3 regions of the Vibrio aphrogenes genome follow, and region 1 is predicted to be linked to each of the others. Evidence: predicted binding sites of a transcription regulator. Region 1 holds the regulator's gene; each other region holds the start of a gene.
What was found. The regulator CRP, encoded in region 1, controls carbon source genes, mostly activating them, when cyclic AMP is high. The targets are predictions, from matches to a motif close to TGTGANNNNNNTCACA.

Region 1 (4,267 bases):
GGCTCGATAACCCCAATCAATGGATAAGGCAGTACCATGATCATTCCTTGGCAAGAGATTCAGCCCGAGACACTCGATAATTTAATCAAAGAATTTATTTTACGAGAAGGAACCGATTACGGCCTCCAAGAAACCACACTTGAGACCAAAATCAAACAAGTCAAAACACAACTCCAAGCTGGCAGTGTTGTTATTGTTTTTTCCGAGCTCCATGAAAGCGTCGATATCAAATCGATTCGGGATCTCAACTAACCTCTCACGCTCTCCTATTTATTCTTTGCCGTCATTCCTCTACACTGTGGGACATAATTAAGTCGCAATAAAGGATTATTATGTCGGCAAAACACCCGATCATTGCGGTTACGGGTTCATCAGGTGCAGGAACCACCACCACCTCAGAAACCTTCCGTAAAATGTTCAATATGATGGGCATTCAAGCTTCTTGGGTTGAAGGCGATAGCTTTCATCGTTATACGCGCCCAGAAATGGACATCGCCATTCGTAAAGCCAAAGAGCAAGGCAAGCACATCAGCTATTTTGGCCCCGAAGCCAATGACTTCCCCGCTCTCGCGCATTTTTTCAAGCAATATGGGCAAGATGGCACCGGTAAAGTGCGCCGTTATCTACACAGTTTTGATGAAGCCGTCCCCTATAACCAAATGCCAGGTACCTTTACCCCTTGGCAAGATCTGCCTGAAAATACCGATGTTTTATTCTACGAAGGTTTACATGGCGGCGTCGTCGATGGCGAGGTCAGCGTGTCGAAACACGTCGATTTTCTGATTGGTATGGTGCCGATCGTTAACTTGGAATGGATTCAAAAATTTGTGCGTGATACCCGCGATCGCGGCCATTCACGAGAAGCTGTGATGGACTCGATTGTGCGTTCAATGGATGACTACCTTAATTACATAACGCCACAATTTTCACGCACTCACATTAACTTTCAACGCGTTCCAACCGTGGATACCTCCAATCCACTCAATGCAAAAGGAATCCCCAGTCTCGATGAAAGTTTTGTGGTGATCCGCTTACGTGGCATTAAAAATGTCGACTTTCCTTATTTACTCGCCATGATTGATGGTTCATTCATGTCGCGCCATAACACCCTAGTGGTACCGGGCGGAAAAATGAGTTTTGCTATGGAACTCATCATCCAACCGTTATTACATCAATTAATCGAAACAGGGAAAATCGACTAGAAATGCTAGCGAGAGCACACTTACTGTCGAGTCTGTGATTTCGAACACATTTTGGCAGTCAAAAACCCCATTCTTGGTCGATCAAAATCAAGAAATCCGATGAAGAAAGGGGTAGTATTTAAGACCAACTGTAAAAGTCTTACAGCTAAGAAAATTAGCACCTATTTTATGTGACCCGTCCAGACGGTCTCAGGATGGATGACTCAACACTGAGCAAGCCTTGTAGAGGAAGTAACAAATTATGGTTCTAGGTAAACCTCAAACTGACCCAACATTAGAGTGGTTTCTATCGCACTGTCATATCCATAAGTACCCATCAAAAAGTACTTTGATTCACGCCGGTGAGAAAGCAGAAACTCTGTATTACATCGTGAAGGGTTCAGTGGCTGTATTAATCAAAGATGAAGAAGGCAAAGAGATGATTTTGTCTTACTTGAACCAAGGTGACTTCATTGGCGAATTAGGCCTATTTGAAGAAGACCAAGAGCGTACCGCTTGGGTCCGTGCAAAATCACCTTGTGAAGTCGCTGAAATTTCATTTAAGAAATTCCGCCAACTTATCCAAGTGAATCCAGATATCTTAATGCGTCTTTCTGGTCAAATGGCTAAACGCCTACAGATTACTAGCCAGAAAGTGGGTGACTTAGCTTTCCTAGACGTAACGGGTCGTATCGCTCAAACTCTGTTGAACTTAGCGAAACAACCTGATGCGATGACTCACCCTGATGGTATGCAAATCAAGATCACTCGCCAAGAAATTGGTCAAATTGTTGGCTGTTCACGCGAAACTGTTGGCCGTATCTTGAAGATGCTAGAAGAGCAAAATCTGATTTCAGCTCACGGTAAAACCATCGTCGTTTACGGTACGCGTTAATCGTCTTTCGTTTTACAACAAGCCAAAATCCACAAAGCCACTGAATGAAAGTTCAGTGGCTTTTTTTATACGCGAGTTTCGTTATTCGGGCGCTACGCTGCTTGTGACTCGATAAAGATAAGAGCCGAGAGCCGAGAGCCGAGAGCCGAGAGCCGAGAGCCGAGAGCCGAGAGCCGAGAGCCGAGAGCCGAGAGCCGAGAGCCGAGAGCCGAGAGCCGAGAGCCGAGAGCCGAGAGCCGAGAGCCGAGAGCCGAGAGCCGAGAGCCGAGAGGATTGTGCTGCGAGACCAACTAATGTCAATAATTCTTTTCGGTTCCCTAGCGCAGCGTCCCCATATCTCGGCTTTCCTGCTTGTGCTTTTCCTCGCTTAGAGAAGCGCAGCGGTCTGTTACGAATACCGATATTACCCAATCGCCGGTAACACCCCTGCACTGATCAACAACTGCACCCCGATAATAACCACGCCCATTAACAAGGTAAATATTAATGCAGGTTTACCACCGCTCACTGTAAAGGCTTGAGTTTCATGATGCTGTTGACGTGATTTCACTACCATAGCAACCGGTAATAGAATGGCTAAAATAGCCAAAGCAATAGCAGCATAACCTAACGCCATAATAAAACCTTGTGGGTAGAACAAAGCAAAGCCTAGTGGAGGCAAAAAAGTCACGAAAGCGATCGCCACACGGCCTTTTTTGGTTTGTCGCTTATTTAAGCTATCCCCTAAAAATTCAAACAAGCCCAAGCTCACCCCTAAAAATGAAGTAATCAACGCAAGGTCAGCAAAGACAGACACAATCTGCGAAATCATGCTGTTATGAATCACTTGAGATAAGATATTCACTAAAGAGCTCACATCTGAAGCTTGTGATAAGGTCGCTTGATTCACCACACCCAAGGTTGCGAATTGCCATAAGATGTAGACAATTAATGGCAATAAAGAGCCGCAGAGCATCACTTTCTTTAAGGCCTTCATGTCTAATTCTAAATAGCGTACCACCGCAGGAATGCTCCCGTGAAAGCCAAAAGAGGTAAAAATTACTGGCAAAGCCGCCACAACCAGTCCTTTTTCTAATGGCATGTTGACTAAATTCACCGCTTCAATATTAGGGGTTAAGAAAAACAACATGGTTGCCATCGCGATCAGCTTACAGGTAAACAACACTCGATTAACTCGATCAACAGAATGCGTCCCAAAGGTGACAATAGAGGCGATTAATAGTGTAAAAATGACGGTGCCTAAACCGCTCGAGACATCAAGAGAAAACCAGTTATATAGCTTGGCGTTAAACTGACCACCACCACCAGCAATGTAAGCGGCACATAACGCATAAAATAAAAATAGCATGGCAAAGGTCGCAATCCATTTGCCTTTTTCACCCAGAAACTGTTTCGCTAAAGTGTGTAGGGTTGCGTCATAATCGGCATGTTGATGAAGCTCTAACATTAATAATGCGGTGTACGCCATTAAAGCCCACATCCCCACCATGATCATCAAGGAGGTGGAAAAGCCTAAACCGGCAGATGCAATCGGAAGTGCCAGCATGCCAGCCCCAATGGTTGTACCGGCAATGATCAAAGTACTGCCAAAAACCTTTGAATTACTCATATTGTTATCTTTTTACCTGGTGGAATAATAAGCTGACACATTACTCATTTTTCAGGATTAAATCGAGGTAACAAAAATCAAAATCGCTCAATTATTCTACAAATTTACCTTAAATAGTCATTTTGTTTTGGTGTATAAAAAAATATACGCACTGTAAATAAAAATAAACCCAATGGCCAAATGAGCCACTGGGTCAGATGAAAAGTCATTTTAACGGTCAATTAAATACCGTATTGATCTCGATAAGCTTTAACTGAAGCTAACTGCTCGGCACTGTTGCCTTGCTCTTCAAGATACGTGACTAAATCGCCAAGACTAATAATAGAAATGACCGCACACCCAAAATCACGCTCGACTTCTTGAATGGCAGATAACTCACCTTTACCTTTTTCTTGACGATCAATGGCCACCAATACACCCGCTAAATCAGCAGCATTGGCTTTGATGATTTCCATGGATTCACGAATTGCAGTCCCTGCCGTGATCACATCATCGACCAACATAATACGCCCTTCTAGGGGATTACCTACTAGATTCCCCCCTTCGCCATGGTCTTTAGCTTCTTTGCGGTTAAAACAATAA
Region 2 (4,267 bases), 570 kb from region 1:
GCCATTTTCTTTAGCAAATAAATCAAAAGAACGGTAATTATAAAAAAAGGCTCCACAGTGGGAGCCTTAAGGTGAATATTATTCATTCAATTATGGAAGTGTCACATCCGATAAATCGTCAGATTCTGGTACTTTTTTCATTTCACCAGCAACAATTTCAGCCAGTGGACCTAAAATAACTTGTAAGTTATTAGTACCCAGTTTGATAACCCCCATAGCACCTAATGCTTTTAAGGTAGACTCTTCGATTTGGCTCATATCATTCACTGTCAAGCGAAGACGCGTGATACAGGCATCAATGCTAGATAGATTTTGATGGCCACCAAGAGCTTTCAAGTATTGGCGAGCTAATTCAGAAGACTTTTCAGAACCTTTCACATTGGACTCTGTCGCCGCTGTCTCATCTTCACGACCAGGAGTTTTAAGATTGAACTTAACAATCACGGTACGGAATACGAAGTAGTAAATGACAAAGAAAACCAAGCCTTGAGCAAGTAGCATGTACCAGCTTACCGCAAGTGGGTTGCGAGATGATAATACCATATCGACAAGACCAGCTGAGAAGCCAAAACCTGCAATCCAATGCATAGATGCGGCAATGTAAACTGAAATACCAGTTAACAAGGCATGCAAGAAGTACAATGGCGGCGCTAAGAACATGAAAGAGAACTCTAGTGGTTCAGTCACACCCGTAAAGAATGATGCGAAACCAGCGGCAATCATGATAGAAGCTACTTTTTCTTTATTTTTCAAAAAAGAAGTGTGATAGATAGCCAGAGCAGCACCTGGTAAACCAAACATCATGATAGGGAAGAAACCAGCTTGATACATACCTGTTACACCAGGAACAGCAGTACCTTCTGCAATGGATTTCGCACCACCAAGGAAGTTAGGAATATCATTAATACCGGCAACATCAAACCAGAATACTGAGTTTAATGCGTGGTGAAGACCCACTGGAATTAATAAGCGGTTAAAGAAAGCATAAATACCTGCCCCTGTCGCACCTAGACCTTGAATAGACTCACCAAATTGTACTAAGCCACCATAAACAATTGGCCATAAGTACATAAGGATGAAAGCAATCAAAATACCAGCAAAAGACGTTAGAATTGGAATTAAACGCTTACCTGAGAAGAAAGACAAAGCTTTATGTAGTTCAACATGAGAGAAACGGTTATAAATTTCAGCCGTTACGATACCCATCAAGATACCAACGAATTGGTTGTTGATTTTACCAAATGCAGCAGGAACTGCGCTCGGGTCAATGCCTTGAATTTGTGATACGGCACCCGGAGATAATAAAGTAATAACGACCGTATAACCGACAAAACCAGCCAATGCCGCGGCACCATCTTTATCTTTAGACATACCGTATGCAACACCAATTGCAAACAGATATGACATATTATCAATAATCGCGGCACCCGCCTTAATCAAAAATGCAGCTAAAGCACTGTTTGCACCCCAACCATTGGGATCAATCCAGTAGCCTATACCCATTAATATTGCGGCTGCTGGCAGTGTGGCAACAGGTACCATCAACGCCTTACCGACTTTTTGGAAGTATCCAAGAATATTCACCGTAATTCCCCCCTATAGGATTTGGTAAACTATAAAACTTATTTTTTTGGAAAAATTTAGTACAACGACAGTCTATGTAATTAATTTTAGCGCGCAAATTAAAAGGACTTTATTTGTGATCTTTATCAAGAGATATTTACCGGTTTGCTCAAATGTTGTGAAGGATTTATCGTATTTATACTAGATAGTTTTCAAAACTTATTTTATCATGCAAAATAATGCAGTTTAGAAATTATACTTAACTAAATTTGATGTCCTATTGAGGTGTATTATGAGACTTATTCCACTAGAAAATGCAACTGATGTTGGCTTATGGTCAGCTCGCCACATTGTTAATAAAATCAATAAGTTTAATCCAACAGAAGATCGCCCTTTTGTATTAGGTTTACCCACTGGTGGCTCTCCACTTAATACTTATAAACAACTGATCAAATTGCATCAAAACGGTGAAGTAAGCTTTAAACATGTCGTCACTTTCAACATGGATGAATACATCGGTTTACCAGCAGAACACCCAGAATCTTATCGTACATTCATGTATGAGAACTTCTTTAACCATGTTGATGTACAAGAGAAAAACATCAATTTATTAAATGGTAATACCGACGATCATGAAGCAGAATGTAAGCGCTACGAAGATAAGATTAAATCTTACGGCCGCATCAATTTATTTATGGGCGGTGTCGGTAATGATGGTCACATTGCATTCAATGAGCCAGCGTCTTCACTTTCTTCACGCACTCGCATTAAAACACTGACTGAAGATACACGAATTGCCAACTCTCGCTTTTTTGATGGCGACATCAATCAAGTTCCAAAATACGCTTTAACCATTGGTGTTGGCACATTATTAGATTCTGAAGAAGTCATGCTTTTGATCACAGGCCATAACAAGGCTTTAGCGTTACAAGCTGCTGTTGAAGGTTCCGTTAATCATCTATGGACCGTGTCAGCCTTACAATTACACGCTAAATCAGTGATTGTTTGCGATGAACCAGCCACTCAAGAACTCAAAGTAAAAACCGTTAAATACTTTAAAGAACTTGAAGCTGAAAATATTAAGAATATCAAATAAGGTAGGGCTTATATGTATGCTCTGATTAATGCAAAAATCTATACTGGTCATGACGTACTGACAGGGCAAGCCGTTGTGATAGAGAATGGCATGATTCAATCCATTCTCCAACAAGATGAATTGCCAAATGATATTGAGACTATCGATCTTAAAGGGGCAAATTTAAGCCCTGGATTTATTGATTTACAACTCAACGGTTGTGGTGGCGTGATGCTCAATGACGACATCACCGCTGATGCCATGCAAATCATGCATAACGCGAACTTAAAATCGGGTTGTACTAGCTTCTTGCCAACCTTAATTACGTCTTCCAATGAAGATATGCAACAAGCACTTAGCGCAGCACGTGAATATCAACAGCGTTACCAAAATCAATCACTAGGGCTACATTTAGAAGGCCCTTATCTCAATGTGTTGAAAAAAGGTATTCATCGCCCTGACTTCATTCGTAAGTCTGATGACGACATGATCCAGACTATTTGTGATAATCATGATGTGGTCGCTAAAGTGACTTTAGCCCCAGAACAAAATTCACCAGAGCATATTCGACGCTTACGTGAAGCTGGGATCATCGTATCAATCGGCCATACTAATGCGACTTACTCGGAAGCTCGTGCTGGATTTGCAAATGGTATAACCTTTGCTACGCACTTATTCAATGCAATGACACCGATGGTAGGTCGTGAACCCGGTGTAGTTGGGGCTATTTATGATACGCCTGAAGTGTATGCCGGCATTATTGCCGATGGATTTCATGTTGATTATGCTAATATCCGTATCGCACATAAGATTAAAGGTGATAAGCTCGTATTAGTGACGGATGCCACAGCTCCAGCAGGTGCGGACATGGATCACTTTATTTTTGTTGGTAAGAAAGTATATTACCGCAATGGAAAATGTGTTGATGAAAATGGCACATTAGGTGGTTCAGCTTTAACCATGATTGAAGCTGTGCAAAACACAGTTGAACATGTAGGAATCGCTTTAGACGAAGCTCTCAGAATGGCAACGCTTTATCCCGCTCGTGCAATCGGTGTGGACCATAAGCTCGGCCAGGTCAAACCAGGATTAGTGGCAAACTTAACCGTGTTTGATCGTGACTTCAATGTCAAAGCGACGGTTGTTAACGGACAATACGAGCAAGCATAGAATGAATGGCGGACAAATTGGTAATGTAGATTTAGTAAAACAACTGAACAGCGCAGCTGTCTATCGATTAATCGACCAACAAGGGCCGATTTCACGAATACAGGTTGCCGATGTTAGCCAATTAGCCCCCGCCAGTGTCACTAAGATTACTCGCCAGCTGTTAGAGCGAGGTTTAATTAAAGAAGTAGCGCAACAAGCCTCAACGGGTGGCCGACGCGCTATTTCTTTGACCACTGAAACCGCTCCCTTTCATTCTATTGCTATCCGTTTAGGGCGCGATTATATTCAATTGAGTTTGTATGATCTCAGTAGTTTTGAGTTGGCAAGCCAACATGCCCCCTTCAAATACGATAAGCAGCAAGACTTACTCGATGGTCTTGTTCTGCATACCCAAGCTTTTATCAATCAACACAAAGGGCTAATCGATCAATTGATTGCTATTGGTGTGACGCTTCCTGG
Region 3 (4,267 bases), 190 kb from region 1:
TGACTCGACTTCATCTAGCGGGATAGAACCGGCAGGATTTTTGATGAAATCTAATTGGCTGCGTAATGTCGCTGCGTTATCACCTTGATCATCCACCGTTTTCGCATATTGCTTAAACTGTGAGTAATCTTTATTACGAGTTGATTGTTGCAAGAGAGAGATGGTTTCAGGGTTAAACAAGTGTTTTTCACCACGTTGTTTCCACTGGTAAACCCCACCCACATCCAGCATTTGAATTGGGATTTCACGCGTTGGGTAGCCAACACGGTGACGGATCAACACTTCACGAGCGATATCATCGATGGTTAAACCTTGAATACGTGAAACAGTACCGGTGAAGTATTTATCTACCACCGATTTACTGATCCCTAGCGCTTCAAAAATTTGCGCACCATGGTATGACTGTAAAGTTGAGATGCCCATCTTAGAGAAGATCTTCAATAGACCAGCATTGATGCCTTTACGGTAATTGTTGAAGTATTGCTCGGTTGAAATTTCAGGATCGAGTTTTTTCTTCTTCTGAAGATCCACGATCGTTTCTGTCACCAAGTATGGGTTAACCGCATTGGCACCATAGCCAACTAAAGTGGCAAAGTGGTGTGTTTCGCGGGCATCACCGGTTTCGATTACGATGTCACACTTGGCACGTAAGCCTTTACGGATAAGGTGATGGTGAACCGCACCTACAGCTAACATCGCAGGAATTGCTGCGTGGTTAGAGTTGGTTGCACGGTCTGTCAGTAGAATGATCGAATAACCGTCGATCACTGCATCTTCTGCGTACTGACAAATACGTTTCAGTGCACGTTCTAGTTTGCCCGGCTCTTCAGTGGCACGGAATACGATATCCAGTGTTTTGGCTTGCAAGTGTTCGTTATCAATCGCACGTAATTTCTCAAGCTCATCGTTAGAGAGAACGGGCGACTCAAGCTCAACTTTTCGGCAGTGCTCTGGGGTTTCAGTTAACAGGTTATGGTCACGACCTAAGTAGGTGTTAAGTGACATCACCATACGCTCACGGATCGGGTCGATCGGTGGGTTAGTGACCTGAGCAAATAACTGCTTAAAGTAATGAGACAGGTGTTGTGATTGGTGTGATAACACCGCAAGAGGCCAGTCGGCACCCATGGACATCAAGGGTTCATAGCCTGTTTCCGCCAGAACATGGATGATGTCATTCACTTCTTCGCTAGTAATCCCAAATGCTTGTTGGTGTTGTAGCAGTTTCGCCGCCGAAGGCTGGTGGTGCATGTTATCTGCATCTGGCAGTGTTTTGAGTGTTAATAGATTGTCTTGTACCCATTGCTCATAAGGTTTGGCTTTTGCGATGGTATCTTTGACTTCTTCATCAGAAATGATGCGACCTTGTTCAAGGTCGGCAACAAAGATACGACCTGGTTGTAAGCGACCGCGGTATTCGATGTTTTCTGGTGCAATTTCTACCGCACCTGATTCTGATGCCATAACTAAGAAATTATCTTTAGTTACCGTATAGCGAGATGGACGTAACCCATTACGGTCCAGTGTTGCCCCTACTTGAACACCATCAGTGAAACAAACAGAAGCCGGGCCATCCCAAGGTTCCATGATATTGGCATGGTATTGGTAGAAGGCACGACGCGCTGGATCCATATTTTTATTTTCTTGCCAAGCTTCAGGGATTAACATCATTAAAGCGTGTGGCAAGCTACGGCCAGATAGAACAAGTAGCTCTAATGCCATATCGAAGTTTGATGAATCTGAACCGTTCTCTGAACAAATCGGCAATAGCATGTCGATTTCAGCTTTGGTGAAGAGATCCGATTCTAAAATAGCTTCGCGTGCTTTCATCCAGTTGAGGTTACCGCGAACCGTATTGATCTCACCATTGTGAGCGATGTAACGGAAAGGTTGAGCTAAACGCCAACGAGGGAACGTATTGGTTGAAAAGCGAGAGTGAACCAAGGCTAACGCGGTCACCATGGTTGGATTTTGCAGATCTAAGAAATACTGAGGAACCTGATCTGTAGTTAGCTGGCCTTTGTAGACTAGCGTTTTATACGAAAGTGAGTTGATGTAGAAATCGTCACCAATGTTGGAAACTGACTCTAAACAGACTCGAACGGTATAGTTACGTAATACGTACAGTTTACGTTCAAGTTCTTCTGGCTCTGTACTTGGGCCACCAGAAATGAAAACATGCTCAAACTGAGGTTCTGTGCTCAGTGGATCTTCGCCAATCATAGAGTTGTCGACGGGGAGAACACGGTAACCTAAGATCTCAAGATCAAGGCGTTTGGCATTACGTTCAAGAATATCGCGGCATTGTTGGCGCTTGTGTTCATCTTTAGGGAAAAGAACCACACCAACACCGTATTTTTCAAAAGAAGGTAACTTGATACTAAGTTTAACTGCTTCTTCTAATAGAAATTCGTGAGGTTTTTGTAGCAGAATACCCGCACCATCACCACTACAGGGGTCACAACCTTGACCACCTCGGTGTTCCATTCGGGCTAGCATATCGAGTGCTTGAGTAACTACCGCGTGGGATTTACGGTTTTTTAAGTGAGCAACAAAACCGATTCCACAGGCATCATGCTCCAGCTCGGGAGTGTACAATCCTTGTGTACTGTGCTCTCTACTTACCATAGGTACATCCTTCCAAGTTAAATAGCAGCTATTGATTCGCTTCAATGCGTTTCGTTATAGCCGCTTTGTCCTTTTATTTACTTATAATCTTCAGCTTACGTCGACATTGCTCGGTCTAGTAAGTGCGATTCCTTTCAACCATTCGCAGAAAAGTATTTGCGAAAAAAGCGGTTCCTTAGTTCCTTTTATATCCGTTTCAACACATAATTAGTGTTTTATGCTGTTTTAAAAGGAAGTGCTAGCGATTTACTCCTGAGTTTTGGCGTGATTCCTATCACGAAAACACAGAATCGTTCACCCATCCTACATTTTTGTACTATGTAATTCCAACGAAAGTTAAATAAATTTGTTTATTTTTTTCACATATTTTGCATATTAAAAGAACAAAATGTCGATGATGTTGAATTTTATGCATTTTAAGTGAATGTTTATTTGTTTTTGTTAATGCGATGTTAGGGTGAATCATTGAGCGAGTCGTGTACCTTAATTGTCACGCCTCATGTTGATGCTAAGTGAAAGTAAGGGGAAATAACTCAAGGCTTTTTAGTGTTTTGAATGATATAAAAGGGTGGTTTAAGCAATAGGATTATCATGGTTTTAGTTAACCAGTCATCGCTTTGGTTTTATCTTTTCATTACCTCATTTATCAAATTAACTAGCTGTCTGAGCGGAATGTATCATGAAATTAATAAAAAAATTGGCTCAATATTATGTCGATCTGCTTGTGAAGTTAGGCATGGTTCGTTTTTCCATGTTGCTGGCACTGGCTTTCGTTTGTTTTTCAGTGCTCTTACAAGCCGTTGTCAGCATGATCTGGCTGGGCGAAGTAGAAAATATTGTCATTATTCGTTCTATTTTCTTCGGGATCTTAATCACCCCTTGGGCGGTGTATTTTCTAACAGTGGTTGTGGATCAATTAGAAGAGTCACGCCAGCGGCTGAGCAAAATGGTGGAAAAGCTCAAAAATATGCGTCAGCGCGATCATGAGCTGAATTTAGAACTGCAACAAAATATCCATAAATTAAATCAGCAAATCGCCGAAAGGGTCAAAGCGGAAGCAGCGCGTCTTGAAATGATGCAAGACTTAAAAAATGAAGTTTATCAAAGAGAGAAAACCCAAGTGGAGCTAGCGGAAAGAACGGCTTTGCTGCGCTCTTTTTTAGATTCCTCTCCAGATCTTATTTATTACCGAAATACCGAAGGGGTGTTTTCTGGTTGTAATAAGGCTTTTGAAGAGCTGACCGGGTTAACCGAAAATGAGTTGGTGGGGCTATCTATTTATGATGTGTATAAAGACATCCATACGCTCCACCAAATCGAAATCACAGATAAAGAAGTTTTTGATTCTAACCGAGAATTGGCTTACGACATTTGGTTAGAGTACCCCAATGGTGAAAAAGCCTACTTTGAATTTAGGAAGTTGCCATTTTACAACAAGTCGAAACAGTTGCTTGGTTTGGTAGGGTTTGGACGAAATATTACCGACCGTAAGGCTTATCAAGATGCGTTAGTGAAAGCGAGCCAAGATAAAACCACCTTTATTTCGACGATCAGTCACGAACTTCGTACGCCATTAAATGGGATTGTCGGTTTAAGTCGTATTTTGCTGGACTCTAAGTTGGATCAAGAGCAACGCCAA

Region 2: the regulator CRP is predicted to act here: its motif matches at 1,699-1,714, upstream of nagE (N-acetylglucosamine-specific PTS transporter subunit IIBC).
Region 3: the regulator CRP is predicted to act here: its motif matches at 2,892-2,907, upstream of gltB (glutamate synthase large subunit).

What each region holds. Positions count from the first base shown of each region.
Region 1 is NZ_AP018689.1:259,221-263,487, reverse strand. Features, by position in the region: gene VCA1004_RS01230 (TIGR02444 family protein) at 1-10, shown strand, start outside; gene VCA1004_RS01225 (YheU family protein) at 37-252, shown strand; gene VCA1004_RS01220 (phosphoribulokinase) at 333-1,202, shown strand; gene crp (cAMP-activated global transcriptional regulator CRP) at 1,444-2,076, shown strand; gene VCA1004_RS01205 (aromatic amino acid transport family protein) at 2,480-3,685, opposite strand; gene pyrE (orotate phosphoribosyltransferase) at 3,907-4,267, opposite strand, start outside.
Region 2 is NZ_AP018689.1:833,635-837,901, reverse strand. Features, by position in the region: gene nagE (N-acetylglucosamine-specific PTS transporter subunit IIBC) at 91-1,584, opposite strand; gene nagB (glucosamine-6-phosphate deaminase) at 1,856-2,659, shown strand; gene nagA (N-acetylglucosamine-6-phosphate deacetylase) at 2,672-3,808, shown strand; gene nagC (DNA-binding transcriptional regulator NagC) at 3,810-4,267, shown strand, end outside.
Region 3 is NZ_AP018689.1:453,815-458,081, forward strand. Features, by position in the region: gene gltB (glutamate synthase large subunit) at 1-2,628, opposite strand, end outside; gene arcB (aerobic respiration two-component sensor histidine kinase ArcB) at 3,308-4,267, shown strand, end outside.